Regions from separate parts of the Bacillus marinisedimentorum genome, predicted to be linked through region 1. Evidence: a T-box and tRNA genes for the amino acid it is inferred to sense, from the RefSeq annotation. Region 1 holds a T-box; the other holds one or more tRNA genes.
What was found. A T-box is a leader RNA that pairs with one kind of tRNA and senses whether it is charged. The one in region 1 lies ahead of metG (methionine--tRNA ligase), so its partner is inferred to be a tRNA-Met.
Positions count from the first base shown of each region.

Region 2: it encodes a tRNA-Met, which carries the amino acid that the T-box ahead of metG (methionine--tRNA ligase) is inferred to sense. The anticodon was not compared.

Region 1 covers NZ_LWBL02000068.1:5,083-21,258, forward strand. The annotation lists gene A4U59_RS19110 (molybdopterin-containing oxidoreductase family protein) at 1-1,618, shown strand, start outside; gene A4U59_RS19115 (4Fe-4S dicluster domain-containing protein) at 1,618-2,157, shown strand; gene nrfD (NrfD/PsrC family molybdoenzyme membrane anchor subunit) at 2,154-3,059, shown strand; tRNA gene A4U59_RS19125 (tRNA-Pro) at 3,259-3,335, opposite strand; tRNA gene A4U59_RS19130 (tRNA-Leu) at 3,346-3,432, opposite strand; gene A4U59_RS19135 (hypothetical protein) at 3,628-3,930, opposite strand; gene metG (methionine--tRNA ligase) at 4,087-5,901, opposite strand; T-box leader at 5,956-6,220, opposite strand; gene A4U59_RS19145 (cupin domain-containing protein) at 6,270-6,776, opposite strand; gene A4U59_RS19150 (alpha/beta hydrolase) at 6,841-7,800, opposite strand; gene A4U59_RS22440 (hypothetical protein) at 7,979-8,110, opposite strand; gene A4U59_RS19155 (hypothetical protein) at 8,162-8,368, shown strand; gene A4U59_RS19160 (dynamin family protein) at 8,489-12,235, opposite strand; partial or broken gene A4U59_RS22650 (peptidoglycan-binding domain-containing protein) at 12,706-12,870, shown strand; gene A4U59_RS22655 (peptidoglycan DD-metalloendopeptidase family protein) at 12,883-13,524, shown strand; gene A4U59_RS19170 (ASCH domain-containing protein) at 13,599-14,111, opposite strand; gene A4U59_RS19175 (hypothetical protein) at 14,160-14,363, opposite strand; gene chrA (chromate efflux transporter) at 14,540-15,733, shown strand; gene A4U59_RS19185 (thioredoxin family protein) at 15,841-16,074, opposite strand; gene A4U59_RS19190 (permease) at 16,104-16,176, opposite strand, start outside.
Region 2 covers NZ_LWBL02000061.1:29,639-45,814, reverse strand. The annotation lists gene tilS (tRNA lysidine(34) synthetase TilS) at 1-290, opposite strand, end outside; gene A4U59_RS17720 (protein kinase domain-containing protein) at 702-1,703, opposite strand; gene A4U59_RS17715 (VWA domain-containing protein) at 1,669-2,406, opposite strand; gene spoIIE (stage II sporulation protein E) at 2,555-5,047, opposite strand; gene A4U59_RS17705 (hypothetical protein) at 5,485-5,967, shown strand; tRNA gene A4U59_RS17700 (tRNA-Glu) at 6,163-6,234, opposite strand; tRNA gene A4U59_RS17695 (tRNA-Met) at 6,240-6,316, opposite strand; gene A4U59_RS17690 (S1 domain-containing RNA-binding protein) at 6,511-6,909, opposite strand; gene A4U59_RS17685 (septum formation initiator family protein) at 6,998-7,363, opposite strand; gene yabQ (spore cortex biosynthesis protein YabQ) at 7,380-7,970, opposite strand; gene yabP (sporulation protein YabP) at 7,967-8,272, opposite strand; gene A4U59_RS17670 (RNA-binding S4 domain-containing protein) at 8,749-9,024, opposite strand; gene yabN (bifunctional methyltransferase/pyrophosphohydrolase YabN) at 9,058-10,521, opposite strand; gene A4U59_RS17660 (putative polysaccharide biosynthesis protein) at 10,521-12,161, opposite strand; gene spoVT (stage V sporulation protein T) at 12,457-12,996, opposite strand; gene mfd (transcription-repair coupling factor) at 13,182-16,176, opposite strand, start outside.

The DNA.
Region 1 (16,176 bases):
GAGTGCTGATATAAGCAATGCCAAGTTCATCATGTTTATCGGCCGAAGTTATGGAGATGGCATCCGCCCTAGTTCTATCCAGTCTCTTGCTGCCGCCAAAGATAAAGGAGCAAAAGTGATTATTGTAGACCCGCGTCTTAACAATACTTCCACCTTTGCAGACGAATGGCTCGCAATCCGGCCGGGAACCGATCTTGCCTTTGTGCTTGCGATGGCCAACGTATTGATTACGGAAAACCTTTATGACAAAGCGTTTATTGAAAAACATGCCGAAGGTTTCAACAAGTTCGCTGACAACGCCCGCCAATATACACCGGAGTGGGCGGAAAAAATTACAGGCATCCCCGCTGATACGATTGCCAGAATGGCACGTGAAATGGCGGCCGTCCGTCCACAAGCGCTGATTGAACAATCGTGGCGCGGAGCTTTCGGCTGCAATTATTTCAACAGCACCGAAACCGGAAGAGCCGTTGCCCAGTTCAACGCACTGCTCGGCAATTATCAGCAGGAAGGCGGAAGCATCTTCACCACCAAGCCCCACCTTGGAAAGCTTGACTCGGCGAAGCACCCTTCCCCGCCTGAACCGAAAGCGAAACGCATGGGCGATGAGGAATATCCGCTTGCTTATCCGGGGCATGGTGTTGCAACCGTTGTCGCCAAGAAAGCAATGGAAGGAAAAGCGAAAGCTGCCTTATTCCATCATTCCAATGCAGCAGTCGGATACGGCAATCCAAAGTATATGAAAGAAGCACTGGAAAAACTGGATCTCGTAGTCGCAATCGATGTACAGATGTCGGAAACAGCCCTGCTCGCTGATTATGTCCTTCCGGATGTAACATACATCGAGCGGACCGAGGTCATTGAAGCCCTGTCCGGCAAAACACCTGGCATCGCACTGCGTCAGGAAATCGTTGAAAAGGTACACCCTGAGACAAAGCCTGTCCATGAGATTTACGAAGGCATCGCAAAAGCGATGGGGCTGGAGCAATACTTCAACTTCACCCTTGATGAATTGAATGAAGCCATACTGGCACCGACCGGCATTTCATATAAGGAACTGAAAGAAAAAGGAACAATCATGTTCCCTGCTGAGAAAGTGAAGTACGGGGAGCTTCCAAAGTTGAAGACGCCGTCAGGTAAGGTTGAATTTTACAGCAAAGCGTATGAAGAAGCTGGTTTTGAGCCGATTGTCACATGGGTGGAGCCGAAAGTGAAGCCTGATCCGTCCACATTCAGATTGATTACCGGAAAACAGGCGAACCACAGCCACACACAAACGGCCAATATTCCGATTTTGATGCAAATCACGAAAGATTATGATCTGGAACGGGTTTGGATGAACCCGAAACGGGCGAAAGAGCTCGGCATTAAGGATGGGGATATGGTTGAAGTGAAGTCTTCGGAGGCAACCAGCCGCGTGCGTGTGAAAGTGACCGAACGGATCCATCCGGAAAGCCTGTTTGTGCCAGGCCATTACGGAATAACATCCAAATTCCTCAATACCGCTAAAGGAATCGGCTTTTCGTATATGGAGCATGTACCGTTTGACATCGAACCGCGCGGCGGGACAAGCATGATCCACGAGGTCATTGTGAAAGTAAGGAAGGTGAAAGACTGATGGCACGTTATGGAATGTTAATTGATACTACAAAATGTGTTGGCTGCTATGCTTGCCGGGTCAGCTGCCAGATGCAGAATGAACTTCCGATCGAGCAATCGTTCATTACATTTCATGAAAAGGAAAACGGCATATTCCCGAATGTGAAACATGAAATCATTCCAGTTCAATGCCAGCATTGTGAAAATGCTCCCTGTGAAGAGGTTTGTCCTACAAAAGCGACTTACACGACAGAAGACGGCATTGTGCTTGTTGACGAAGACCGCTGCATCGGATGTAAATACTGTATGGTCGCATGTCCGTATGATGCCCGCTCCCAAAACCATGAAACGTATGTCGTTGAAAAATGCCGTTTCTGTGCAGAAGAAGTTGCCCAGGGCAAACAGCCTTCCTGTGTAAGTACTTGTATCAGTGATGCGCGCGTTTTCGGAGACCTTGACGATCCAAACAGTGAATTGAACCGTGAGATTATTAAGAGAAACGCCAAGCCGCTCCGTAATGACTTGAGCAGTAAAGCAAAAATATTCTATGTGAGGTGATTGAATTGGCATGGGGTGTCATAATTGCATGGTATTTATTTCTTGCCGGTTTGAGTGCCGGCGCTTACTTGACCGCTTCCTTTACAGCAAGAAAATATCCTGACAAAAAAGTTCTTCGGCTTGCAGGCCGATACGCTGCGCCTGTATTAATCGGAGTCGGGCTGATCCTTCTGATATTTGATGCGGAAGCCGGCTTGCACCACCCGCTCCGTTTTATTTATCTGTTGACGAATCCGACTTCCGTCATGACGATTGGCACGTATCTGATCAGTGTTTTCATGATGGCGTCACTCGCTGTGGCAGCACTCGAGTTTTTCAAGCGGAAGGTTCCCGCTTTCCTTGAATGGACCGGCATCATTTTCGCAGTCGGCACAGCCGTTTACACCGGTTTTTTGATTGGTGTTGTCGGCAATGTACCGCTCTGGAACACAGCCATTTTACCTGTTCTGTTTGCTGTATCTGCAACTTCTACAGGTATGGCCGTCACAATGCTTATCGCAGCTTTTTTCGACCGTCAGGCTGTCCATTCAGTACTGGCCGTCAAAAAGATCCACCTGGGTCTCCTGGTTACAGAAGTGGTGCTTCTCTTTACGATGTTTTATATCACCAGTTCAACAAGTGAAGTTGCCCGTGAATCTGTATCAGCGATTCTTTCAGGGGAATACAGCCTGTTATTCTGGATCGGTTTGATGGTGATCGGCTTACTATTTCCAATTACAATCGAAATTTTAGAGTTGGCCAATCATAACAAGATGACCCATTCGCCAGCAGGCCTTCAGGCCGCAGCCGCAGGAAAAGGCGGCATCATCGGAACAGTGGCAGCTGAAAGCGGTGTATTAATCGGAGGCTTCATCTTACGCTTCCTGGTTCTGGCAGCAGCTCTGCCTGCAACCTTCCTATAATATGTCTTCACTCCGGCAGTTATCATACTGCCGGAGTGGCTTCGGCGGGTTTTCCACTTTTCACATGCTGGCAAACGTGGAATTGTTCCTATTATCCATTCAATAAACTTCCGCTGCATGTAAAAATGAACATTAAAAAACAGCATAAACAACGTTTATACTGTCTGTTGGAATTATAGATATGTATGTAGCGTGTGCGTGGTCGGGAAGACAGGATTTGAACCTGCGACCCCTACGTCCCGAACGTAGTGCTCTACCAAGCTGAGCCACTTCCCGTAAAATAAAATGGTGCGGACGAAGGGACTTGAACCCCCACGGTATTTCTACCACTAGACCCTGAACCTAGCGCGTCTGCCGATTCCGCCACGTCCGCAAGAATGTAAATGATTGAACTGACAAGTATAATTGTACTCATTCTATCCGGAAATTGCAATAGGTATTTTTTTGAAGTCAAGGGTATGCGCGACCCCCTTATCCGTGTGCCGTCAGGACTCTTTGCAATATGAGGCAGAGCAATTTAAAAGGCCAAACCCTTTAAAAAAGGCCTGGCCCATTAACTCTGCTAAACTTACATTCCGCTATCCATATCGCCTTCCATATCACCGTTCATGTCACCGTTCATGTCACCGTGCATATCGCCCATTTCAAAGTCTGCGCTCGGTTTTGCTCCCATCGTTCCATGCATTTCGAGGTACATGTCCTTAATTTCCTCCCGTGTCATATCGGGATGCATCTGTTCAGCATGTTTGGACATTTGCCCATAATTGACAGTCCCTTCAGCTTTCTTGTCATCCATATCCTGTGCAAATGCTGAAGTCCCGCCGCCTGCAATCATTGCTGCTGCAAGTGTGCCTGCAAGAAATTTTTTCATGAATTCATACCCCTTTCTGATTGATGGTACATTTCTTTCATACCACAATCATCCATTTTTACACGTCTTTTACCTTTTCAACGCGTGTTCAGTCACAGGGGGAATTTGTTGATTTCCTATATCCCTCTCAAAAGCACTGGCTGGATTTTCCACCTGTCAGCGTCCCAGCTTTTCCGTTTCCTCATCAATCACCTTCAAATCAATTCGTTCAAATAGCGGCTTCACAGAATCAACCGTCTTGTTCTCAATCGTTTGCATTGACCATGTTACCCCTCGAAGACCAAGCTGCTTTCTGACCTCCGCTGCTGATAAAGGCAAAAATGGATCCAAAAGCACAGCGAGATTGGCGATAATGACAACGCTCGTGTACAGCGTATTGGTACAGCCGGCCGGATCTTCCCTCACCTGTATCCACGGCTTTTGTTCATCAAAATACTTATTGCCTTTCCTGATAAATGCGAAGATTTCCTCCAGTGCCTGCTTGAAATCCGCCCTTTCAATCTGCTCCCCGCTCCTCTTAAACAAACGTTTGATTAACCGTTCGATCTCCTCATCAAGGCGGCCGCCGGGTATTTCTCCTCCATATGATTTCTCTATGAATTTAAGGGTCCTGTTCACCAAATTTCCGTAGGCTCCAAGCAATTCACTGTTATGGCTGTAGATGAATTCGCGCCAGGAAAAATCGGCATCTCTCCGTTCGGGGCCATTTATGGTCAAAAAATAGCGGATTGAATCGGGGTGGTACCGCTTCAGCAAATCGGGAACCCAAACCGCCCAGTTTCTGCTTGTTGATAACTTCTGGTTTTCGATTGTGACGTATTCACTTGAAACAATATGGTCTGGCAGGTGCAAACCTCCCGCACCGGATAAAACAGCCGGCCAGATAATCGTATGGAACGGAATGTTATCTTTGCCATGTACATAATAAGCGATGCTTCCCTCTTCCCAAAAAGGCTTCCAATCCCGGCCCGATTGTTCAGACCAGCGCTTGCTTGCCGTTAAATAGCCGGAAACCGCCTCAATCCATACATAGATTTTTTTATCACTGAAGCCCTCAACAGGCACCGGCACACCATTTTCCAGATCACGGGTTGCCGCTCTGTCCCTGAGCCCCTCCACCAAATACCGATTCGTCATTTGAATGGCGTTCGCCCGCCAGCTGCCGCTTTTACGCGCCTGCTCCAGGTACTCCTCGAGCTCCTGCTGAAATGCCGAAAGCCGAAAATAAAAATGCTCGGTTGTCCGGCCGGCAGGCGCTGAACCGCAAAGCTTGCAGCTGCGATTTTCCAGCTCCTGCGGTTCCAGGAGTGAAGAACAGTAATCACACTGATCGCCACGCGCCGGGTTCCCGCAATGCGGACAGCCCCCCTCCACATATCTGTCCGGCAGAAACTGGCGGCACGTTTCACAATAGGTCTGCTCCACTTCTTTTTTGTATAGGAAGCCTTTTTCATTTAATGCATGAAATATGTTCTGCACTTCTTGATGGTGAAATACGCTGTCCGTCCTCGTATACAAATCGAACGTGAAACCAAGTGCATTGAAGCAGCTGACAAATTCCTCATGATATCTTCCGGCAATTTCGGTGATCGGAACTCCTTCCTCATTTGCCCTGACCGCAATCGGCGTCCCGTTGCAATCACTCCCTGAAACGTACAGCACCTCTTCTCCTTTAAGTCTGAAATACCTAGCCAGAATATCCCCCGGCAGCAAACTCGCAACATGGCCGATATGCAGGGATCCATTCGCATACGGCCATGCCCCTCCGATAAAAATGTTCATTTCAACTTCCTCCTTTTTGTAAAGGGCTCTGTTAAACGTTAGTGTTGATTTCCGTTGCAGGTACTCGCTTTCCGCGGGGCGGGCGGTGAGCCTCCTCGTCGCTCCGCTCCTGCGGGGTCTCACCTGTCCCACTAGTCCCGCAGGAGTCTCGCACCTTCCACTCCAATCAACTAGTGAAAAAATCAACATTGAGCTTTAACAAAGCCTTGTAAATAAAAAAATCCCCGCCCAAAGACATTTCTGTCTAAGGACGGGGATATACCCGCGGTACCACCTTATTTCACCGACCACTCGCGCCATCGGCCTCATCAAGTACGGAACCGGCTTGAGACGGTTCTTATACTGTGGCATCAGTAACGGGTGCCAAACCCGGCACAGCCTACTCTCAATCATTTCGGTGTGCAGCTCGGAGACCATATTCAGCCGGTTTCTTTTTTGCTTCTTTTCAGCTCCCGAAGCTCTCTGTAAAAAAATCCGCCAGCATACTCTTTCTCGTCATGGCTTTTCAGTTCGATTTTTTATAGTATGCCACTAACAGACAGCGTTGTAAAGTTCCTTTATTGGTTCCAATACGAAAACAGCGGGCCCCTGTCTCCATACAGAGGGTCCTGTTTTGGCAGCGGAACGTTTTGGATAATCTCAGCCACGTCCGGCTGCTCTTCCGGCTTTCCAGTCTGAAGGTCATACTCCATTCCATCAGGATAGGCCCCGCATACTTTAAAGTCATGGGTCGACTCAACGTGCTTATGGCCGACACCTGCAGGAATGATCAGCACGTCACCCTGCTCGACATTCAGCACCTCGCCATGTTCGCCGCCCATCTTCAATGTCGCCTTGCCGCTCACTACACCGAGCACTTCATGTGTTGTGCTGTGGTAGTGATGAATACTGGAGACACCGCCAAGCCAGGTGCCTTTCCAATTATTCTTCTCGAAAAGCCGGCCCATTTCTCCGGTATCTCCTACAGCATCACGGTATACAATCAAATCAAGATTTTTATTATTAGGAATGCTGCCATCGCCGTCAAAATGGAAGGATCGGACTTCAAGGTTGTTCATGTCCATCAGTCTCATCTCCTTTCACCTTTACTTTACCCGCGGTGAAAGGGTGGAAACCTCGCCGGGCTGCTCAAGCAGAGGCTCTGATGAGAAAGTGCTTGCGCAGCCAGGTTTCCAGCACGCTTCTCAACTCAGGATGAAGCGGCTTGCCGATGTCAGACTTGTACAGCTTTTTCGCCTGAAGGAGTGAATGATCCTGCTTTTGTTCCTTCAAGCCGTGGTTCATATCTTCAATGGCATGAATTTCAAGCGGTGCCGTTATATATCCAGACAGTTTATCGAGGTTCCGGTAATCAGCCTGGAAATCCCGTTTTCCGGTGATAGCAAGCACCGGGCATTCAATTTTTTCATAGGCATCATTTATAGGATAAGTGAAATGCTCACGGAACCATCTGGCACTCACTTTTGAGGTTCCGACCCTCATCACATCTTTTTCACCATCAAGAATCTTCTTGAAAAATTTCTCGTTCTTTTTCCTCGCTTTTTCAGTCACCTTCAATTTTGAAATCAAAAATCCCTTGAACCCTCCGATTTCGTCCAGCTCCTTCAAGCCGATTTCCTGCTGCATTTTGATCGCTTCATCAAGCCGCATGCCAGCCCCGCTCAACAGGATCAATCCGGACACCGGGTTCCGTGCGTTTAGTGCAGGAGCAAGAATGGCCCCTTCGCTATGGCCAAGCACAAGGACATTTTCTTCGTCCACAAGCGGATAACTGCGCAAAAATTCCAGGCATGCCTCGGCATCATCTACAAGATCCATCATGCTTGTTTCATATTGCTTGCCGCCGCTCCCGCCCACTCCCCGCTTATCATAGCGGAGGGTTGCAAACCCCTGGCCGCTCAGCCACTCCGCAACTTCCCGGTAAAGGTTCAGCTCCAAGCCCTTTGCATTCCCGTCCCGATTCAACGCACCTGTCCCTGGAATGATGAGAACAGCCGGGTACTTCTCCCTGTCTCCTTCCGGAATCGTCAGCGTCCCTCTCAGCTCAACAGCACCTTCAATGATCGCTTCCTGGTTTACGAATGCCAATATGACCACTCCCCGATTTTTGTTCATGCTGCAGGTTATGTATTGTTAATGAATGTATTCTTGATATAACGCTTCGCTCCTTTAAAATATTGGCAGTTAAATCAATAGAGGAAAATTTATTGCAAAACGATATATGAGTAACTTAAATAAAAGGGTTCTACATATTTATGGAGAAAGGTTATTCAGCAAGGATGGTGGAAGAAGAAAATCCGCTGTTCTGTACTTTGCCCGTTCCATTACGGTGCAGGACATTGAAAAAGCTTTTTCGAAATGACACCGGACGATCTGGCTTTGTGATCTGTGCTGCCATAGTATATAAATTCAGGCTTAATCTCAAAATATAAAAGAAGCAGGTGTTATCATGAAAAAGAAAACATTTTGGTTCCCTTTACTGGCAGCGTTATGTTCAATGGTGATTTTATATACAACAGGAAACCTATTTGACATCTCAATTTTAAGTTGGAATTGTTATAAGGAGAATCCTTCAGAAGGGATACTTTTTGAAGCAGGAGGTTCGGTCATTCCCATTATAATTGGCTTCATCATGGATTTATCACTGAACGAATAATAAAAAAATCACAGGAACGCAACTCTAATCCCGTATAATGGCTGTTCCAAAATCATCAAATTGCTTTTCTTTATCTATAAAAAAAGGAAGCATAGCATCCTCCGCTATGCTTCCTGTCTATCATAATCCATTTAATTCTCCAAGCCTCTCCGAAACGTTCCTCAACTTCTCAATATCCACCTGTTCCCCTAAAACATCCCTCAGGCTTCCATAATACTGCCCGGCTTCTTCCCTGATCATTCCGGTCATTTCTCTTACCGTTTCACTGAACAGCTCAGTATAATACCTGTTGAAGTGCGATTGTTTTTCATCAAGGTATTGCTTCACCGGTTCCTGCAGCCGGTTTTCAATACTTTCTTTCATTTCTTTAATGCCCTGCTGTTCAAAAAGCTGCTTGCCGTTTTTATAATTTCCAAGTGCCTGTTTTAGGCCTGGTGGGCCAATGTCCGCCTCTGATTCATCGAATTCCATTGATGAAAATTCGATTGGTTCAAATTGAGACAACTCAGGCGGTTCAGGAGTACGGCTTGCAAACAAGGCAGCATCCTGGTGGAGGGTTTTAAGCTTCCTGTTCATGTCCGCTTCCACCCGGAGTGTCGTCGCCCGCATTTCCTGGACAAGGTCGAAGCCTAAAAAGCCCAGCAATTCATCAAGTGCAGTTTGGAGCTGCTCTTTCAGACGGCTGCCGGTTCCGTTCAGCACTGCGGGATTGAAGTATTCTTTGAACTCATCCTGATAGCGCAGGAACGCACGCTGTTTAATGTAAAAGAACAATTCTTCGATTTCGTTTTGGAGCGAGCGCCGCTCAACTTCACCGTCCACTTTTTCAAGCTGGCGAACCAGTTCGGTTTCGGCTTTTTCCACTTGTTCGAGGCGTTTTTTCCGCTCGTCATCGCCCTGCTGCGCGGAAGCAATCAGTTTTTCAACCCGGATTTTCGTCCTGTCAAGATCAGCTCTTGCAGCTTCAAGTGACAGGCTGACAAGTTCTTCTTCGATGAATCGGAAAAATTCATTTTCGAACATGTGCATATCAAGCTGGCTTTCGTCTTCATAAGACCCCGCCTGTTTTGCCTGCAGCACGTTTTTACTCGACACACCATATGTGCGGGGATTGCAGATGCCATATGCGGCCAGTTGGCCTTCCACGTAATCTTTCACCATATTCAATTCCGCCGCATTCTTAGCAAGGTCGGCCGCATTGATGATGAAAAACATTTTATCCAGTTCGAACGTATCCTTCACCCGGCCGAGCTGGATCAGGAATTCGCGGTCGGCATGTGAGAAGGCGTGATTATAATAGGTGACAAAAAAGATCGCATCCGCATTTTTAATATAATTGAACGCAACGCCGGTGTGGCGGGCATTAATCGAGTCCGCACCCGGCGTATCGACGATGGTGATGCCTTCTTTTGTGAGCGGGCAATCGTAATACAGGTCGATCCATTCCACAAATACTGCCTTTGCCTCTTCGGCTACATACGCACGGTATTCTTCAAGTCCTGCCTCCACCGTCTCCCCGAGCTTCTCGCGGAACTGGATGTATCCGGCGGCCGCAGCGGTCAGGAAGTGGCGCTCGGTATGTGCGCTTCCTTCCTCTTTTTCTGCCTGTACTTGTTTTGCACGGCTGACTGCTTCCTCAAGAGAACCAGCTTCCTGCTTGCGCAGCACCTTGAACGAAGCGTTCATATCCTTTAACAGCTGCCCGGCTGTTTTCAATTTGACACGCACTGTCCCATGGCTGTATTCATTGTCAGACGGCATGATCCGATTGATCGCCGCTGTTGTCGGATTTGGAGATACCGGCAGCACCGCTTCGCCCATCAGCGCATTCGCAAATGATGATTTACCGGCACTGAACGCACCGAACAGCGCCACCGTAAACTGCTGCTCCTTCAGCCGCACTGCCCGTGATCTCAAATCGAAAGCGAGCTGCTTGAAACCGCCGAGCGGCTCAACAAGACTTGCCGCAGTTTCAAGGCGGGAGGAAAGGACTTCAGCTTCACCGCGCATCTGATGGAAGCTTTCCGTATTGGACTCGCCTTCACGTTTCGCAGCTTCGGCAGATGGTGACCCTTGCGGCACTGAATTCGTCATTGCTTCTTCTTTTAGCAATTCCGACCCTCTTTCATCATCTTCCCTGTTTACCACGGTCACCGTCTGTACCTGCTCAAGTTTTCGTGATGCAAGCTCCTCTGCCTCACGGAGGGTACCTGCAGAAACAGTATCGGAAAAACTGCCGGCAAGCTCCGCTTCTGTTTGATCCGATTTTTCAGAAGCAGCTTCAATCACATGAAGTGCTTGATCCCACTTTTTATACGTTTGAAGTTCTTCCTCAACGGCAGCCAATTCTGACTCTCTTTTGTTATTGATATCTTCTTTGGTTTGCTCGAAGATTTCATTGGCTTTCTGGCGGTACATCTGCTTGATGCGATTGCTCACATCATTCGTATAGTTGAGAACATACTGCCCGTTTGCCGTCGCCCCGGATTTGACTGTACCCGCAAGCAGATCTGGCCCGAACGAGATATCCGCATCATAAATCTGTTTGAACAGGGTGTCATCTTCAATGCCTTTTCCTTTTAAGAAATCGACCGCATACTGCTTGAAGTGGCCGTCAATATGGGTTGCGACCTGCCTGGAAAATTCATCATAAAACGTCTGCAGCCGCTCCTCACGTTCTTTTTCGGTCTTCGCGCGCTGGAAAAAGAACCCCGTTTTGAAGGAAGGGTCCCGTGATTCCAGATACGATCGGGCCATATCCCTTGTCTGAGCGGGCATGATATATGCATTGTCAAGGATGCCCTGGACCCCTTTCAGGAATTCCGATTGGACCTGGCCCATTCCCTGCTCAAGCTCTCCAAGCCGGCTGTGCAATCCTGAAATCCTTGCTGCCACTTCCTTCCGCTCTTGGGCTGAGAGATGCTGCAGTTTGCGTTCCGCCTCTTCCGTGTCAGAAGCAAGGTTCTCTTCAACACCTTCTAGTGCTTCCGCTATAAGCCCTTTGATAGAGTCAGCCACCCGCTCCAAATATTCCTCATCCGGCAGATTGATCAAGGACTGGATAAAGTCGTGAAGTTCCCGGTACTGGTTGTGCGGAACATCCATGTACAGGCTGGAAACATAAAAGATACCGTCAGGTTCAACATTCCAGCTCCTGAATGCCTCCGCTGCGCTTTTTTGGTACGCTTCAAACGGCAGTTCTTCATCCCTGTGCTTATCAATCTGGTTTACAACAACGTATACCGGCTTATGGCTTTCCTTCAGTTCCTCAACAAACCGGAAGTTCAGCTCAGACTGGACATGATTGTAATCGACCACATAAAAAATCGTGTCAGCCAGATGGAGTGCCGATTCAGTCGCAATCCGGTGGGCCTCATCAGTTGAGTCGATTCCCGGCGTATCCATCACCGCCAGTCCTTGCGGAAGATCTGTAAACGGATGAAAAATTTCGATGGATGAAACGGCATCGCCGTCACGGGAATAGTCCTGAATTTTGTTATAGTCATACGGCCCCTGGAACTCCACCGGCTCACGGTCAGTGTAATAGATGCGGGCCGCATGCTCGCCCGCTTTGATTTTCACCAGGTTTGCACTCGTCGGAATCGGGCTCGACGGAAGGATCGGTTCATCCATGATTGTATTGATAAGCGTGGACTTCCCTGCCGAAAAATGCCCCGTGAATGCGATGCCCAGTTCCCTGGCATTGATTTTCGCCAGCAAATCAAGCAGCTTACCGGCCTGTTCATCCGCTCCGACATGAATCAAACGTTTATATAAAACGGCACTGTGTGCAAACAGCCGCTGTCGGTCATGCATGATATCTTGATTGATCCAATCGCCTGTACTTAAAGGTGCGTTTGCGGTCATGACGTGATGCTCCTTGTAATCGGTTTTATTTTTCTCATTATACTACCATTTTCATAGGATAAAAAATGAAAACGCTGCTGTAGGAAGAATTCAGCACCAGAGAGCAGAGAATAATTTCGCCTGTAAAGTCCCTTCCAGATAGACATACGGTAAAAATGCAGCCTGCTCCCGGATTCCTTCTCTTGAGACACTTGGAAAACGACAGGACTCTCACCTGGTCAAAAGGTAATTTTTTGAAAATTAAATTAAATTAATTTTAAATTGTAATTTCACTGTCTTCTTTTTGTAATGTCTGTGTAATGATTTTCCTGTATTATGGGATTTGTTCAAATAAATGGTTTAAAGAATTACATCTGGGGGAATACAACATGTTTAAAAAAACCATCATCACCACTTCTATGGCAGCATCTTTATTTTTTGCACCAACAATCGGCGAAGCAGCTCTGGGAGATCAAACATTATATCAGGGTATGAAAAACAACGATGTTATCGAACTGCAAAATCAATTAGACGAAAAAGGATTTTTTGACCACCATACATCAACCGGTTATTTTGGAAGCATCACAAAATCAGGTGTTATAGCCTTTCAAAAACACGCAGGAATCACAGTTGACGGTATTGCAGGACCTCAAACAGTCGCAGCACTTATGGCGGCAACCGGCGAAACATTAAGATACGGCTCAAGGGGACAGGCTGTTGAAAGCCTTCAGCAAACCCTCAGCCGCAAAGGCTATTACAATTCTTCTGTAGATGGTATCTTCGGTTCCATCACAAAGTCGGCCGTTATCAGCTTTCAGAGAAGTCACGGACTTGTGACGGACGGAATTGTCGGTCCTAACACTTATGCAGCTCTTTCCGGTATGCAAACCGTTGTAAAAGGCGCTTCAACAACAACTGAAAACTTCATCATGCCAACACAGGGAGTCCTCACTTCAGATGTCGGCAGCAGATGGAACAGCTATCATGCCGGAATCGACATTTCCCAGCATGGAACCGTTAAAGTGATAGCAGCAGCAAGCGGTGTTGTCGAGCGTTCTTATTACTCTTCTTCATATGGAAATGTCATCTTCATTTCACATACAATCAACGGGCAAAAATATACAACCGTTTATGCCCATCTTCGGGACAGGCTTGTTTCTGAAGGACAGCGTGTTACACAGGGCCAATCGATCGGACATCAGGGCAACACAGGGAACTCCAACGGACAGCACCTTCATTTTGAACTTCACAAAGGTGATTGGAATCAAAATAAAACAAATGCTGTTAATCCGCTGGATTATCTGAACTAATTCCAAAATTGAACAGAAGATATATAAAAAAGCTCAGAGTCCTCTGAGCTTTTTTCATATCTACGGAACGATCGTCACTTCAAAGCCTTTTCAAGATCCACCCATATGACTGCCCCCATTGGATGTTTATATGGTACAGGAGTTTCGAACATGAACGGGTTGTCCAGCACCCAGGCGAATGTTCTTTTGTACGGGAGCTGAAGGCAGTCTTTCCTGTCAATGCAATGAAACACAGTGCCCTGCTTGTAATCTGTTAAGCTCAGTTCCTCGCATCTGACAATATCCACTGTCCCGAACACGAGCCCCGATCCGCTTTTAATCAAGCCGATCTTGCCTCTTTGATGAGTGTTTGACCCCCGAATCTCCCACGTCTTTTTCCCTTCTAGAATCAAATCGATCCAGGGGGCCTTCACCATTAAGCCTTTCATGTCTATATGCTCCTTTTTATAATGTAAAGCTCCGATGAGGAAAGCTGAATGAACAGCCAGGAAGATTGGCAGAAAGCCGTTTCCAAGGCTGGACCTGCCAATGCAGATAAATAAAAAAGTGATAATCAGGTAAATTCCTGTATAAACAAGCAGCTTCATACCTCTCCCCCTACCGAAACGTCAGTTTTTTGACAGACGGCGCATTGCTCAATAAAAGCCGACAGCATTTAAGATGATCACACCAATGACGGTAGTCAGGGAACCCGCGAGCAAAGCAATCCATACCGGTTTCTTTGCTTTCGTTCCAAACCATATGCTGAATGCAGCTATTAATGTGAACAGCAGGCCAAATACTAATGCAGCAAACGGACTTGTCGGCGCTATCCAGTCATACCAATGAATTTCCGGCATATCTTCACCCCTTTTTTAACTATATTATCACTTTTTTCCAAATGAAGGGCTGGTTTTCTGCGACTTTTTGACCATGCCGGCTTTTTACGGTCTATCTTTGTTTTCACCAACGTGAATTTTTAGTGTAAGATTAGTTTCGGTAATGTAACGACTTAAACGAAAAAGCAGGTGAAGATTTGGCACAAAATGTAAAAAGAGGAGTCCATCCTCTATTGGAAATTCTCATTGTATCCACACGCCTCGGATTGTCTTCTTTCGGCGGGCCGATTGCCCACCTTGGCTACTTTCATGAGGAATATATAAGAAGAAGGAAATGGATGGATGAAAAAGCATATGCAGATCTGGTGGCGCTTTGCCAGTTCCTTCCCGGCCCGGCGAGCAGCCAGGTCGGCATCGGCATTGGCATCATGCGGGCAGGAGCACTCGGGGGACTCGTGTCGTTTATCGGCTTCACGCTTCCTTCTGTCATCGCTCTTATCCTGTTTGCGTTGCTTCTGCAGACGGTGGATGTCGGCGATGCCGGCTGGATCCATGGCTTGAAAATTGTTGCTGTCGCCGTAGTGGCTCATGCGATCATTGGTATGGGGACGAAGCTTGCGCCTGATTTGAAACGGAAAGCCATCGCGCTGCTTGCATTGATTGCCACGGCGCTATGGCAAACGGCTTTCGCCCAGATTGCAATTATCCTGGCCGCGGCGGCCATTGGCTTTATCTTATTCAGGCAGCATGCGGAACAGGATGACGCAGAAATAAAGATTCCGATCACCCGAAAATTTGCCGTGATTTCGTTAACGCTCTTTTTTGGGTTACTGTTATTGCTTCCTGTTGTAAGGCAGGCAACCACCCTTGAGTGGGTCGCAATGTTCGATAGTTTCTATCGGTCCGGTTCGCTCGTCTTCGGCGGCGGACACGTCGTACTTCCGCTTCTTGAGCGTGAGTTTGTGCCGACCGGCTGGCTGAGTGAAGAAGCATTTCTGGCCGGTTATGGTGCAGCGCAGGCTGTTCCGGGCCCATTGTTCACATTCGCTGCCTATCTTGGTGCGGTCATGGGCGGCTGGCAGGGCGGCTTGATTGCGACAGCGGCCATCTTTCTGCCGGCGTTTCTGCTCATTTTCGGCACGCTGCCTTTTTGGGATTCGTTAAGGCGTAATCCAAAACTGAAAGGCGCCATCATGGGAATCAATGCAGCTGTCGTCGGCATCCTGATCGCCGCCTTTTACACCCCGATTTGGACAAGCTCGATCTTTTCGCCGCTTGATTTCGCCTTTGCGGCCGTACTGTTCAGCATGCTGGTATACTGGAAGCTGCCGCCGTGGGTGGTTGTCGTGACAGGGGCAGCCGGCGGTGCAGTGATGGCGTTGTTTGTGTAAAGTAAAACCTGCGCCGAAACACTTCCTTGCTGACAATTTATATTTTCTTTTACCATAAAGAAAAGGAACAGCCGGATTCGGCTGTTCCTCATATTTTTCCTGCTGGCTCACTTGCTGATGAGCTTCACAATCTCTTTTTCCTTCAGGACTTTTCCGCTCGATACAAGCTGTTCATCCACAACGAGCGCCGGTGTACTCATAACACCGTAAGACATGATTTGCTGCATGTCTTCCACTTTCACCACTTCAGCTTCCACACCTGACTGGTCGAGTGCTTCTTTCACATTCTGTTCAAGCTGCTTGCACTTTTTGCATCCCGATCCCAATACTTTAATGACCATTGCCGCATTCTCCTTTTCATTTCAACTTTTTATAAAATAAGATTAAATCCATAACCAATCAGAATAATGCCTGCTGTCACAACACCCGCAAAAACAGCAATC
Region 2 (16,176 bases), on a different contig from region 1:
AGGTTGTACTTCTTCTGATATTCGGGAACATTTATCCTTTTTCCTTCAAAAGGAATCGATAAATTTCCGCAAAACTTTTCCACAAACAAAAGGTCTTCGTAAGATTCCTCGCCCCTGAACATATGGTCGACATGGGCGGCGATTATCGTCAGGCCCATTCTGTCTTTCACATGGTGCAAGAAATGGAGGAGCGCCAAAGAATCCGGCCCCCCGGAAACACCGACAACAACTGTCGCACCCGGCACCAGGAGCTTATGTTTTTCAGTGAATGAATAAACTTTGTCATGCATATCGAATTCGACCCCGCTTCTATACAGCCAGCCTGCCTGGTTTATGTATCTGTACTCCCATCCTACCCGAAGGATGCAGTCTTCGCAAAGGCGGGCACTGAGAAGCGCTGGACAAAATTGTACACGTTTTGAGTGTTCGGTCAGTGAATTGTAATTCAGTTGACTCCATGGAGTGAATTCCCCGTTTTCGGGTGTTAAAGACGGTGGGCATTCCATTATATTTCTTCTTTTCACGGGTGTTGAATTACTATTCAGTAACCCTATTTGTGTGAATCTCATTACCGGCCCAAAGCCTATATAGGCACTGTCCCGTCATTCAGCACCCCTAGTCCGGCACCTCCCAGCATCCGATTTCCAAGCCGGATTCCCCAGTACCCTCCACATTGCCGCCTTCCCCCGTCATCCCATAAATCACACCATCAAATACAAAAAATAAACAACAAATATCAATATAAATAGTAAAACTGTCTCAAACATATGACCGAGAAAGGTTTTCTTACGCGCAGGACTTTTTTTCTTCGTCTTTGTTTTGCCGGATACTGACTTCCTGCCTGTGCGGCTCCCCGGTGAAGAAGAAAAACTATGCCTGCCTCCCTTTGCTTCTTTTTTCTTCGCTGTTTCAATCAAGTCCCCTTTCATTTCATTCGCACTCCCGTACTTACCCTCCAGGGCTTTCAAAAGGACACCTGCATACGGGCTCAGTTCTGCATGGTTCATGATAAGCGGTTGGAGCTGTGCGATTCCGCCTTCTTTCCTGGTGAGTCTCGCTGGATAGGCAGTATTCACAAAAAACATGGCTGCAGAAAACAGGTCGTATGAAGGCTCTGCCCTGCGGCTGCCCAGACCCCAGTACCCTCTGTCGAAGAACTCGGTATATTCCTTGATTGACCGGCCGATAAGTGTCGTGCCCCCCACATCGATCAGGCGCAGCCGGGGCGGGTTCATTGTGATGACGGTATTTTCGGGTTTCAAATCCCCGAATACCCAGCCATTGTCATGAAGGAATTGCAGGTGGCCAAGCAGCTGCATCATTAAAATCGGCACCCATTCCATCCCTTTTGCCCGAATAAAAGGAAAAAAGCCGGTCCCCTGAATATATTCCATCACATAAAATGGGTATGCATCCCCTTTTCCTGCCTGCCAGTCATCAACATCAAGCAAAGAAGGTCCAAGGGGCTGGCCCTGGACCCGGGAAAACTTTTTAAGAACGTTCACCTCCGATGTAATGGACATCCCATTCTCACTGATTTTCAATGCCCCATGCCCCTGACGGCACGCAACCAGATAGACGGTTCCGGTTGCGCCAGATCCAATCTTTTTGATGACCCGGTATGTCTGACCGTGCCATTTCCCCCGCACGCTGGTGCCGGGCGTAAGTTCATAGGCCGGATTCTTCGATGTAGGATTCATCATCAGAGAGGAAACCCCTTTTTGATTTTTTCCTGTTAAAGAGAGCTGTCGCCTCTTTGATTGCCGGTCCGGTCGGCGTTATGCCGCCTGAAGCAAGTTTAGGGTACACTTTTGACAGGCTGTCCAGGCTGGGAGTCCAGTCAAGAAGCTTTTCAACATCCTTTCTTTTCCCGGGAAATGCATAGACAGCAAATTGATTTGATCCCATTCTTGCATTCAGGCTTATTGAGAGGTCTAACAGGGCTTCTTTAACAGTCGGAAGCTTCTCTTTCATGCTTGCGCTTGTATCGACAAGCACAACCACCTCAAGGCTGACGGTTTCCCCGAGCTCATCGACCACTTCCATTACCTCGCCGCGCTGTTCAGGCGGCAAATCTTCCATCGACTGTGATTTCCCAAGGATTTGTTTCAGTTCCTGGTTAATCACCCCCTGAAGTGTCTGGGTCATTGCTTTCCTTGTCACCATTTGCACAGTTTGGGACAGTTTTTCCGCATATACAACCTGGCTTACGCCTCCGCCTGACATGGAGATGTCTTCAATCTCCCTCATGCCTTCTTCGCTCATGGAGTCACGCTCAAGCACCCCGATCACATTGACAGTGATGCCCTGCTCACGGGCAAATGCCGCTGCTGCTGCAGGATCCTCGCCCTGATTTGAATGGCCGTCCGTTATCAGCAAAATTTGTTTTAATGTTCCTTTCCTCATCCTCTGAACCTCCTCTTTGCATCCATTGTTGACGCAGAGGAAAGGAAATATACTTTTGTGCCCGGACAGGCCGTTAATTATACAAAAAATTTTCACCGCTGTACGGCGGGAGAGCAGGCGGCAGAAGCCACCCCCATGTCAGGCGGCCTTACTGAGCTTTTTTTCGGTAGAGATTAATTTTGTTATACGCCGGAATCGACGCCCATTTCGGTATGTTGCGCTTGATCTTCGCGACGACAACTGTCATATCGTCATCAATATTGCCTTCTTTCGTACGAATCACCTCTTCGAGCAGGAGATCGGCAATCTCCTGCGGATCGTCTGTTTTTAACTCACCGATTTTTCGTTTTAACCAGAAGTCGACGTTCTCTATATTTCTCGGACCCTCAAATATGCCATCACTCATCATGATCAATAGATCCTCAGCCTTGAGCTGCTCACTGACCATATCGACCTCGAATTCATGGATCATTCCGATCGGCAAATTGCTCGCTTCCACTTTCATCACTTTCCCTCCCCGTTTAATGAAGCTGGGCGTCGAGCCGATTTTCAGGAATTTCGCCGTTGCATCCTGGAGATCGACGACAGCAAGATCAAGCGTTGAAAAAATTTCATCTGTCGTTCGCAAAGCAAGAATCGAATTGATCGACTTGATGGCTACCCGCTCTTCGATCCCTGATTGGAGAATTTTTTGCAGGAGCTTAATCGTTTCGTGGCTCTCGATATGGGCCCGCTCCCCGTTGCCCATCCCATCACTGATCGCTACTGCATATTTACCCCCTCCGATTTCCATTGTCGAATAGCTGTCACCTGACACCCATCCGCCCCCCATTGCGGCACAGGCAACCCCGGGTTCGACCACAAATGTTTTTGCTGAACCAAGTGTAAGCTGGCATTGACCGGCCGGAAAAGATGCACAATCCTCCTTTTTCACAATGATGGTTTCTCCCAATATATCTGAAAGGAGCGGGGCGATAATTTTTTCTCCGACCCCGGTCCCGTTGCAATGGGGTATGCTGATTTCGATATCAACATCCCCTTCCTCCAGATTGAAAATATCAATCTGGTTGATTTCCATTCCGAGAGATTCAAGTGATTCATAGATCTGTTCTTCCTGGATGTAATGGTTTTGTCTTTCTTTCTTGATCTCTTCGGCGAAGTCTCCCATTACCCTGGAAATGCCCATCAGCTGGTCAGCCACCAGCCTCCTGCTTTCCAGCACCTGTTTCTTGAGTTTCTGGTTGGCCTGGTAATAGTTGAGTTCCTGATTTATTTTATCGATGACACGCATCGGTTTCACACAGTGATTGTCCCACTCTCTCATGAGCTGCCGGTTGGATTCCAGCTCCCCTTTTTCACTTTCTTGCATAGTTTCTTTCATAAGCTCATATGTTTGAGTAAAGTTCCTCGTCCAGCACGTATCTTTTTTATAGCACGTCTGGCATGTCTTTTCGGTGACATTGCTCAGGAAATAATCTATTTCCTTTTCCCGGCTTTCCTCTTTTTGATCCCCGCCCGGCTGTGTGAAACTGTCAGACAATGTTTTGAATAGGGTCGAAAATTGCTCAACCCGGCCAGCCGTCACATCACGTACTTTGCGCAAATACTGCTGCTGCTCATTGGCATACTCAGGGGTTCCGGGGATGAAACGCGAAAGCTGCAGGATAAATCCTCTGGGTGTCAATAAAAACAGTGCAAAAGCAGCCGCTGATTCCATCAGCCCCGCAGAAAGCGCTGTTCCGTCCTGGTTATACAGCCCGATTAACACTGTGCCGATCATCAGTCCGAATCCAACGCCGATTTTTTTCCCATCCTTGAGTAAACCGCCCAACAGGCCCGAAAAGGCCAGAAGGCTGATTTGGTAAAGACTGGTGACGTTGGCAAGGCTCATAATCAAACCTGTGACAACGCCGACAGTTGAACCGATCGCTGCACCGCCCAGAAAAGCGAACAGCAGGACGAAGTAGCGGGACAAAACATGTTCGACGGACATGTCCATCACCTGCCAGCCGATCGTTCCGGACATGACAGAAGCAAGCAATATGATAAAGCAAATGATTTCTTCATTTTTTAAAGCCTGGCGCCGTTTCTTTATGGATAAAAGCGGCATGCTTTGCAGAAAAATCATCGTCAGGATCAAACTGAGTCCTGATTCGACTCCTGCCATCATCAAGTCCAGTTCCGTCAAGCCCCCGGCAACCGTATACGTGATAAGAAGCCGTACCGACATTCCAGAGAAAAACACGAAGAACGGCAGGAGCTTCAGCCGGGTGTCAGCCGATTTCACCAGCCCCCCGAACGCTGCAAGAAACAATAGGATTGAACCTGTAATGTATGCAGCTGTCGTATACGAACTTGTCACTGCCCCAATGGCAAGGGCGAGCATCACATAAAGGCTTTTATCCCTCCTTGACATGAAAACTGCCGCAAAAAAAGGCAGCGCAAACGGTGTAATATTGGATAAGACTACAGCTCGTCCAAGCAAAAAACCGATCATGACAATCAAAAGCCCTTTTTGGATGAAGATCTCCACTAGCTTCCGTTCTGTCCCTTTCGCTATTTTGTCCGTAAGCATTTGAGACTTCTTTACAACACCAAGACCCCCGAGCGGTTCAAAAAACTGCCTTTCCGCTTTTTCCATTATTAGCACCACCCCAACGTTTTTTTCTGTTGGTTTCCATTTAATCACAGGCATTTCCAACTTTTTGTCAAACCTCCTGCTAATAAACAAAAACTCTTCGACGGGTTTCCATTGAACCTGCCAAACTCTTTACCGTTTAAACAAGGTTCTGATTTGCAATGGTTCTATTCAAATGGAAATATCTGTTCGTATTCCTTGGTCGCAAAGTATACAAACCTTTGTGAGACCTGGCATTTTGCCGTTCTTTGTTTTTCACACAATTTTCACAATATTGTCAATAATTGATTATCGATTTAATAATCTCGACAAAGATAACGTCCAGGTTGACGTACATAAACATTTTGTTACGAGGTTCTCACGAAATGTCATAAAAAAGAAGACAACGCGGTTATTAAGGTAATAAAATGGAAATAGGCGCTTGCATAGGAGGGGTGGGGTTGAAGACATTATTGAAGTTTGCCGGATCCGTTTTGCTTGTGACGGCGTATTTGCTGATTGTTTATGTGCTGAGCATGATGATCATGCCTGACTTACACGTATTTGATTTCAGTTCATATCCTGCATATTTCTACTGGGCTGCTGTTCTTTTGATTCCTTTCATCTATTTAAAAAACAAAGGACCCATACATGCAAACGGCAAAGATAAGCTGTCAACAGGAGATGCAAAACTGGAAGCTCCGGAAGGAATCAACGCCAATGTCATCATTGCCGCTTTCGCATTTTATCCAACCCTATTTACCGTCGCTTATACCGTTCAGCATGCCCTATTCCAAACTGTGCCGGCTTTCTTTGAGATCGAACTATCAGCAGGGATCCCGTTTTATCTGCCTTTTTTCATCTGCAATGCAGCCATAGCAGTCCATTTGCTTTTCAAAAGCATGAAAAGGAAAGCACTCAAAAACAATTCGCTTCATTTTTGAATGGAACAAATGTGCAAGGCGGGGTACCCGCAGGGAGATGCTCTTTCCTCCCAGAGGGGATCACCGCTTATCACGATAGCCGCTGGCGCCTGGAGCTGGACGATTCCCTTCTGGCTTTTTATCGATAACGCTTACATTTTATAATTTCCGTAACGACAAAAAAAGAATGCCTGGCAATTGCCAGGCATTCTGTAATGACCCCTAGGGGATTCGAACCCCTGTTACCGCCGTGAAAGGGCGGTGTCTTAACCACTTGACCAAGGGGCCTTATATGGTAGCGGCGGAGGGGATCGAACCCCCGACCTCACGGGTATGAACCGTACGCTCTAGCCAGCTGAGCTACACCGCCATGTTCCTTAGTAAATAAGCACAAGATATATAGTACCCAAATCCACTTTTATTGTCAATAGTTAAAATCAATTGAATGGACTGCTTCCAGGATCCCTACTTCTGCATCCTCTTCCGGGGGAAAAAAGAAAAAGCACCCCGCGAAAGGGTGCTACTATATTCTATAGAGAAATAGCATATGCCGTCAGCAGCAAGTTAGCCTCGTTTCGAGCCTTTACCCCCGCGCTTGGATTCTGTATGCTTTTTCAAAGATGAAAGCCGGTCTTCGCTGTCTTTCAAGAAACGGTTCATCTTTTGCTCGAATGATTCGAAATTTTGACGCGGACGCTGCGGGCGTCTTGATGACTCCCTTTTCTCCGGTGCTTTGGCGCGTTTGATGGATAGGCCGATTTTGCCGTCCTTTTCAACGTTGATGACCTTCACTTCCACAGTTTCGCCGACCTTCAAGTGATCATTGATGTCTTTAACATAGTTGTCTGCGACTTCACTGATGTGCACAAGGCCAGTCGACCCTCCCGGCAGCTCCACAAAAGCACCGAAATTAGTAATGCCCGTAACCTTACCCTGTAACTTGCTGCCTACTTCGATTGACATAAAAAAAATGCTCCTCCTTAAGTTTTGAAAAGTAATCAGTTTCTCTTATTATACTCATTCAGGAAATAAAGTGTCAATAAGGCGGTATTTAGTCAGGCAGCTTGAAAATAACCTCTCCATCGTTGGACAGGAAATAATCCCGGCGGGCGATTTTTATAATGTAATCTTCATCATTCAGTTTCCTGATCTCTTCTTTAAGGTTTTCCTGCTCCCCTTCAAGCGTGGAAAGCTCCTCCTCAAGCTGTTCCTTCTCTTTTTTCTTTTCATTCATGGCTTCAGCCTGAGAGATGAGTGTGGATATGACGGCAACAGAGATAATAGAGACGAAAATGCCAAACAACACAAGCCTTCTCACCAACCCTTTTTTCCTGCGGAGGGCGCGTTTTTCTGCATATTCGTGTTGTTTCACATAGGTTGATTCTATTTTTGATACGTTGTGTTTTGGTCCGCCCATGGGATCTCATGTCCTCCTATCTTCGAAACTTGCCTAATATTATTTTTAACCTATTCTTTATTTTATTAGCGTTTCCTGCTTTAGTATGGATAAATTTCTTTATTTTTACAGGGACAAGCCGCCATAACAGGACTTTCGACCAATTCAGCGGTGTTACGATCACTTTCAGCAAAAACAACAAAACAGCTCCGACAAAATGAAGGAAAAATAGAGAAATGGCGACAGCCGCCTGTGTGAGCCATTGCACGGGCCTGGCCACTAAAACGGTAAACAGGGTGATGAGAATCGAAATGATACGCCTGCCCAGCGAAATCATCCGTTCCAACACATTTGTATAAAGCTGTTTCATCAGTGACTGATAGGCAGCATAACCACAAAGAAGAGCAGCAAAGATGTAAAATCTGAGCTCCCCTTCATTTACTGTAAAAAGCACAAAAAATACAATGAGGGCCTGGACGACCCAGAATAATATATCGTTGCAAAAAACAAACCAGCGCTTGCGTTTGCTCCGCTGCAAAAAACGGTTGAATGTATCAAAACCCGCACCTATCCATACCCCGGTCAGAACCATGGCAAACATGGTAGAAAATTGAATGGAAAGGCTCATTTAAAAAGCTTGCTAAAGAATCCTTTAGCTTTCTCCGCATTTTGTTCATCCAGGTAGGCCATATCATAAATCCGGCCTTTTATCGAGACGATCCCTTTGTCGACATCAAGGTTTTTCATTTGCAGGTTCGCACCGCGGATGGACAGGAAGCCCATGACAGTTTCCAACAGGAATTCTTCATTATCAAAGCTTTCGACTTGTTTGACGCCGGTTATTTCGAGTGTCTTTCGTCCGCGCATGACCACATCATGATCCTGTGTTTTCGGATTGTACACCGTATTAGTGTCATAGTAACGGTCCATAATCATCCCCCTCTTCTCAATGTTATTTTTATGAAAAGGGGGTGGAGAATAGAACAAGCTATCCGCCGGCAAGTCTTCAATTTTATTATCGGCACGTACAGGCCGCTTATTTATAACGAAATGGGTTATATTGAAAATAATAGTAAACAATTCGGAAAGCGAAAAGGTCCGTTAGTGCCAGACGCGCCTTATTTAAACCTATTGTAATGGGTGAAATGTAATTGTAATGAAAATGAGGAGAAGCGGGAAATACTGCAGAACTTTCCGTAAACCAAAATACATCTTGCTTTTTTCCCACCTCTTTTGGATATAGGAATTGAGATTATCACCCTAATGGATGCTTTTATGGAATGGAGCCTAAAAAAACGGCCAGCAGTTCAAAGACTCTGGCCGTTTTTCCGTGTGATTTGATTGTTATTTGATTAGCGGATTTAAACACCGTGATAATAGTTTGTAGTTTAAAACTGAATCCTTACCTATGATTCAGGCCTTTCCTGTTCATTCCGTTCTTCTTTCAGGACGGTATACAGCTGTGACGCTTCATCTTTCTTTGTCGTTTCACGCAGGCTTTCGACTTTCACGGTCACCGTCTTTTGCCCGAACTTGATTGCCAGTTCATCGCCGACTTTCACATCGGCACTTGCCTTTCCCTTCTGGCCGTTTATTGTAATCCGGCCCTGGTCAGCCACCTCTTTGGCAAGCGTCCGTCTTTTTATGAGGCGGGATACTTTCAAAAACTTATCAAGCCGCATGTTTCACCACTTCTTTCTTTTATGAAAATTTTCTTAATACCCTTGTGATTTTGCTTTATTCCAGTATTCATCCATTTCATCCAGGGACATGTCTGCAAGGTCTTTACCCTCTTCAGCTGCCGATTCTTCAATGAAACGGAACCGCCGCCTAAACTTCTCATTCGTCATGCGCAATGCATCTTCCGGATCAATTTTATAATACCTGGCAAGATTCACCAGGGCAAACAATAGGTCGCCGAACTCTTTTTTCGCTTCCCGGCTGTTCCCAGCCTGGATTTCCGCACGGAATTCCTCGGTTTCCTCGCTGACCTTTTCCCAGACAGGAGCTGATGTGTCCCAGTCAAATCCGACTTTTGCCGCTTTTTTCTGCAGTTCATAAGCCCGGTACAATCCCGGCAGGCCCTTTGGAATGCCGTCAAGCAGGGATTCGCGGGGACTCTCCCCTTTTTCTTCCTTTTTAATTGCTTCCCAATTCTCTACGACTTCCTCGGCATTTTCAGCGGTGGCTTCCCCGAAAACGTGCGGATGGCGGCGGATCATTTTTGAGTTGAGTGCCAAAATGACATCACGGATCGAGAACCAGCCTTCATCTTCTCCAATCTGGGCATGCAGCATCACCTGCAGTAGTACATCTCCCAATTCATCGGCAAGAAGGTCATCATCCTCTTCGTCAATCGCTTCAAGAACCTCATATGTTTCTTCGACGAGATACTTTTTCAGCGATTCATGGGTTTGTTTTTTATCCCATGGGCAGCCATCAGGACCCCTCAAAGCGGCAATCACTTCACGGAGCTTGGAAAACTCGCCGTAAAGGAGAGTTTCTTCCCGCACTGGCGGAACGTAAACGCTTGTCAGGTTATCGACCACCGCTTCCCGGTCGAGTTCGAACAGCGGAAGACGTTTGATCCGTTCGCTGCTGCTTCCAGCAGCGGTAACCAGCACGATTTCGTAGTCATCCGGATACTTTTCCATCAGGCCTAATTTCACTTCGGAAGCGGTAAAAGCATCATATACCTGCGTAATGATCACGTGCTGTTCCATCTGGATGAAGTGCGTCCTAAAATCAGTGGCATCCAGAAGCTGGAATCCCTCAACCGGATCGACCCCGAGTGCGGCGAACATTGGATCAAGAAAGCTTTGTCCGCCCGAAATGCGGACCCGGATCTCTCTTTCCCCGGCTTCCTCCAGCAGCATTTGGACAGTTTTTTCGGCAACAAGCGGATGGCCGGGTACAGCATAGACGACATCCTTTTTTTCTGCCACAGCAAAAAGACGGTCCGTTATTTCCCGGTACACGTCCTCAAACCCGCTATTTTGTTCATAGATTTCATCAAAGGAAACAAACGAAACGTTTTCCTGCTCAAGCACCTGAACAGCAGGATGCTCCTTCGTCCGTAAAAATAAGTGCTCTGAACCTGTCAGCAGTCTGTAGACCCCTACGGTCATTTGGTCAGCGTCGCCGGCTCCAAGACCGGCAACTGTTATCGTGCGTGCCATTATTTCCCCCACCTTTGCATATTTTGATGGATAGCAGCCAGCCTGCCGCCTCCCGGCAGAAGTTCAAGCTCTTCCTCAGAAAAAAGCCCGATGCGCATGATGATCAATAGAAACACGAGACCCCCGGCAGCTGTTTCAAAAAGGGCCTGCACTGCCGCTCCTGCCCTTCCCGCTGCTGTTATTATATCAAGATACCCGAACATTCCATTCAGTATTGCCAGCACAGCTGCCATCCCGGCAACAGCACCTGAAATTTTCAGAAGGGAAGCAGGGGCAACCAGCCTGCTTTTTAAAAAGATAATGATAAAAACAGCATTTATGAAAGCAATCAGTAAAAAAGCGATGACCGTGGCTGCAGCTGCCCCCTCTGTTCCGAAACGCGGGACGAAAATCATGTTTCCCGCCCACTTAATAAGGAAACCGGCGGCGGCACTAGCTGCAGGAATATAAAAATGGCCAAGTCCCTGCAGGACGGAAGAAAGCGTTATGGCGGCAGTGCTGAAGATGATTGCCAGGCTCAACATTTTCAATGTCATCTCGCCGGCATTGTTTTCAAAAAGCATGATGTTGACAGGTTCCAGGATAAGCCATAATCCCGCTGCTGCACCTGCACCTATCATAAGCCCGACCCTCAGTGCCAGTTCCGTCTTTTCCTTCACCTCCCCCATCTTGCCCTTCGCGCTTGCCGATGATACAAACGGAACAAGCGCCAGCGACAATGAGGTCGCAAATACGGTCGCGAGCTGGATCAGCGGGAACCCCCTGTCATATACCCCTTTCATTTCCTTTGCCGTAAGACCGTCCACTCCTGCATAAAGCAGGCCTTTTACAAGTGTCATGGAGTCGGCAAACTGGAGGAGGACAAGCAGCAAGTGACTCATGCTCAGCAGCAGGCCGTTTAATAGCAGGCCTTTCAGAAGATATGCCTTCTTTTCCGCCGGTTTCTTCCGCAGCCTGGCACTGCTCATTATTAACAGCGGCTGCTTCCCTTTTTTAAGCCTGAACAGGATTAAAAAAAGCAGTGCCGCAAACCCGCCGGTCACAGACCCGAATACAGCCCCGGCACCCGCTATGTAGACTCCGTATCCGCTACTGATCAGCAGGTAAGCAAACAGTAAAATCGTAGACACTCTGACCGCCTGTTCGGTTACTTGTGAAACGGCTGTCGGAACCATGTTGCCATGTCCCTGGTAATAGCCGCGGTAGACCGCCAGAAACGGCATGAAGAAAAATGCAAATGCGACGGTTCTGACCGGAAGCTCCAACTGCGGGTCGCCCATCCAGCGGGCAAGCGGACCTGCCCCTGCATACAAGGCTACAAAAAGCAGCATTCCGAAGCCGAATAGGAAAGCAAAGGCACGGATTATAAGGCCCGGGAGCCCTTCCCCGCCTGTTTTTTCATTTTCTTCCGCCACCAATTTGGAAAGCACAGCCGGGAACCCGTAAAGGGCAAACGCAAGCGCTATACCATATAGCGGATAAACCTGCTGGTAAATATAAAAACCGATATCACCGGTAATATTCTGGTAAGGAATTCGATAGGCAGCACTTAAGATTTTCGCCAGCAGCCCTGCTGCCGTTAATATGGCGGCTCCCCGCCAAATGCCGGTACGCTGCCGGAGTTTTTGATCAGGATTCAACTATTTTTTCCTCCTCAGCCAGTACTTGCAGGAAGTATTATACCATAATGCCCTCTTTTCTTCGGATGGACCCGCCCGCTTCCTCTTGTTTCCGTGTATTTCCGCTGCCTTTATCGATGTTTTCGGTGCCTGGGAATTCCCAGGCAATCCGGCGGAAAAATGAGTGCCTTTTTGAAAACGGAAAAAAGGAGACATCACGTCTCCTTTTTCGTTTCCAATCATTCTGTTGGCTGCAGCAGGTGCCTTGCGAGGTTCTATTGCAGGCTCGGAGTGCGAACTGCGCTCTGCCGCATCCCTATTGTTCCATTTGGCGTGCTAAAAATGCTGCACCTGTTTGGGCTGATTTTTGTTCAACTTCACCGAGCGGTTTGTCCCCTCTTGTAAAAATGACAACAGCGCCGATCGGATCTCCGTTGGCAATGATGGGCTGAAGAACAAAGGAAGCAATTGATTCTTCAATGCCGTCTATTAATTCAATTTCCTTTTCAGATGTTTCGAACTGGGGAGCACGGCTTTCCATCGCTTTTTCAACTGTCGGCCCGATTGCACGGTTCAGGAATTCCTTTTTTGATCCTCCCGATACTGATATGAAGGTATCGCGGTCGGAAATGAGCACGGTATGGCCGAGGCTGTCATAGAGTGCATCTGCATACTCTCTGGCGAAGTCGCTCAACTCACTGATTGGAGAATATTTTTTCAAGATGACCTCCCCGTCACGGTCCACGTAAATCTCGAGCGGGTCACCTTCACGAATCCGAAGCGTTCTGCGAATTTCTTTCGGAATGACAACCCTGCCTAAATCATCAATTCGACGAACTATTCCTGTTGCTTTCATATTCTTAGCTGCCTCACTTTCATCTCATTGTGTAATTTTTGGTGATTGGGCTGAACTTGTCCTTCAAATGAAGAAATCACCATTTTTCTTGCCTATAGTATCTTACACGTTTTATGTTCTATTCATAGAGAGGCAAATTTTAACTAAGACAGCAAGAAGAAAGCACCATATCAGGATTCAGCTGTTCACGAACCGACTTTTTCCCTTTTCACCTCGTCCAGCTGTCTTAAAACATGCTCGATTTGCGACAGCTGATCTTTAAGCTCCATTTTCCGGGTGCTGATGATCACCTTCAGCTTCTTGCCTTCCGTTCCAAGCCTGACATGATTGCCCATGTCATTGGCCATTTCAAACAGTTTGGCCCCGTCGATATTGTCACTCGCTTCTTCAGATATTCTCAGCTCAATTTCGTGTTTTTTTCTGGCCAGGAGTTCCACCCGTTCTTTTCTCATCAAGAGACGGAACTTCGTAATGTAAAAGAGATAGCCGACTTCCTCTGGATAGTCACCGAACCGGTCGACCATTTCCTCCTGCAGGTCCTCGACATCCTCGACGGTGTCCGCATTACGGAAACGTTTATACATATCAATTTTTTGCTGTTCATCCTTAATGTATTCTTCAGGGATGTAAGCGTCCAGCTCCAGGTTCATATCAACGTCAATCGGTTTTTCAGCCGGTTTATCTGATGGTCCGGTTTTCCGCTCCTCGATCGCTTCTTGAAGCATCTGGGAATACAGGTCAAATCCGACCGAATCGATGAATCCGTGTTGTTCGGCTCCAAGTATGTTCCCGGCTCCGCGGATGGATAGGTCGCGCATTGCGATTTTGAAACCGGAACCAAGCTCAGTGAATTCTTTTATCGATTGCAGGCGCTTTTCCGCCACTTCATTGAGTACCTTATCACGCTGGTAGGTGAAATAAGCGTAAGCGACCCGGTTTGACCTGCCGACACGGCCGCGCAGCTGGTAAAGCTGAGATAATCCCATCTTATCGGCATTATTGACAATGAGCGTATTGACGTTCGGGATATCAACGCCGGTTTCGATGATTGTTGTGCTGACAAGAACATCATAATGGCCTTCCAGAAAGTCGATCATTACCGCTTCGAGCTCGGTTTCATTCATTTTCCCGTGTGCGAAGGTTACACGGGCATCCGGCACAAGCATCGAAATTTCTTCCGCCTTTCTCTCGATGTCCTCCACCCGGTTATATAGAAAATATACCTGCCCGCCGCGGCCCAATTCCCGTTCGATTGCTTCTCTTACAAGGGCGCCGTTATATTCGACCACATACGTCTGGACCGGAAAACGATTTTCCGGCGGGGTTTCAATGACGGAAAGGTCGCGCACTCCGAGCATCGACATGTGAAGCGTCCTTGGAATCGGCGTGGCTGTAAGGGTCAGCACATCTACATTTGCGCGCATTTGCTTGATTTTTTCCTTATGGGTCACACCGAAGCGCTGCTCTTCATCAATGATGAGCAGGCCCAGATCCCTGAATTTCAGGTCTTTTGACAGCAAGCGGTGTGTCCCTATGACGATATCGACAGTGCCTGCCTTGAGGCCTTTGATCGTTTCATTCTGCTGTTTCCTTGTGCGGAACCGGCTGAGCATGCCGATATTGATTGCATGATCCTGGAACCGTTCACTGATTGTCTCAAAATGCTGCTGTGCCAGGATTGTAGTCGGCACCAGGAAAGCAACCTGTTTCCCCTCCATAATCGCCTTGAATGCGGCCCGGATGGCAACCTCTGTTTTTCCATAACCGACATCACCGCAAAGGAGCCGGTCCATCGGCCTGGCCTTTTCCATGTCTTCTTTGATTTCCTGGATCGTCCTGAGCTGGTCCTCCGTTTCCTGGTAAGGAAAAGCGGATTCGAACTGGCGCTGTTCTTCCGTATCTTCACTGTACGGATAACCTGGCGTCGATTCCCGTTCCGCATACAGTTTAATGAGATCATCGGCAATATCCTGCACAGATGATTGGACGCGGCTTTTCACCTTTTTCCATTCCGTTCCGCCGAGTTTGTATACTTTCGGCTCTTTCCCTTCCGAACCGACATACTTCTGGACCTGGTCGATTTGTTCGACCGGCACATAGAGCTTATCATTGCCGGAGTATTTCACATGAAGATAATCCTTATGGATGCCGTTGATTTCAAGCGTTTCTATGCCAAGATATTTACCGATGCCATGGTTGACATGTACGACGTAATCGCCGACCTTAAGCTCTGAATAACTTTTGATGCGCTCGGCATTGGACAGCTTTTGCCGCCGCTTCGGCTTTTTGGATTTCTTCTTGAACAATTCTTCCTCGGTGATGACAGCAAGTTTTATGCCAGGGAGTTCAAATCCCGATGACAGATCAGCCTCCATAATGAATTGGCCGGCACCCGGAACTTCAGCATCCCTGTCCAGGACACCCGCCTCAATATCATAATCATCCAGGACAGACTGCAGCTTTTCGACGCGCTTTTCATCCGCGGCAAGAAAAACAACACGATAACCGCTGTGCTTCCACCGGTCCAGCTCGCCTTTCAGTACATGCATCTGACCGTGGAAGTTCTGCATCGACCGGCACATGAAATTAATGATATTTTGCGGATTCGTATGCGGTACATGTTTTAAAAACAATGATAAATACAACCGCGGCCTGGCCGTTTTCTGCAGTAAATCGCCGAGATGGTGTGACAATGGGATATCAGACACGATTTTGCCGATTTGCAGCAGCGATGTATGCCAATCCGCTTCCTCTTTATCCAGCGTGGACGAGGTTTCATGGATCCGTGAGATTTCATCCATCATCACCAATCCATTTTCTGGTAAATAGTCTAGTAAACTTTCAGTCTTTTTATAGAAAAGTCCCATGTACTTGAAAATCTGTTCAAATGTCTGCCCGTTTTTCAATTGATCGATTTCAGAAGAGACCTTTTCGGACATCTGCTCTTTGACAGATGCGTCTTTCACTTTTTTCAAGCTTTTCGAAAGTTCTTCTTCCAGCCGGGAAGCGCCCCGTTCAAACTCATCATTGTAAAGCAGCACTTCCGTTGCCGGGCCGATTCTGACTGTTTCCGTTTTATCCTGTGACCGTTGATCTTCCACGTCGAAGTAACGGATTGAATCTATTTCCGTGTCGAAAAGTTCAATGCGCAGCGGCATGGCTTCTGTCAAAGGATAAACA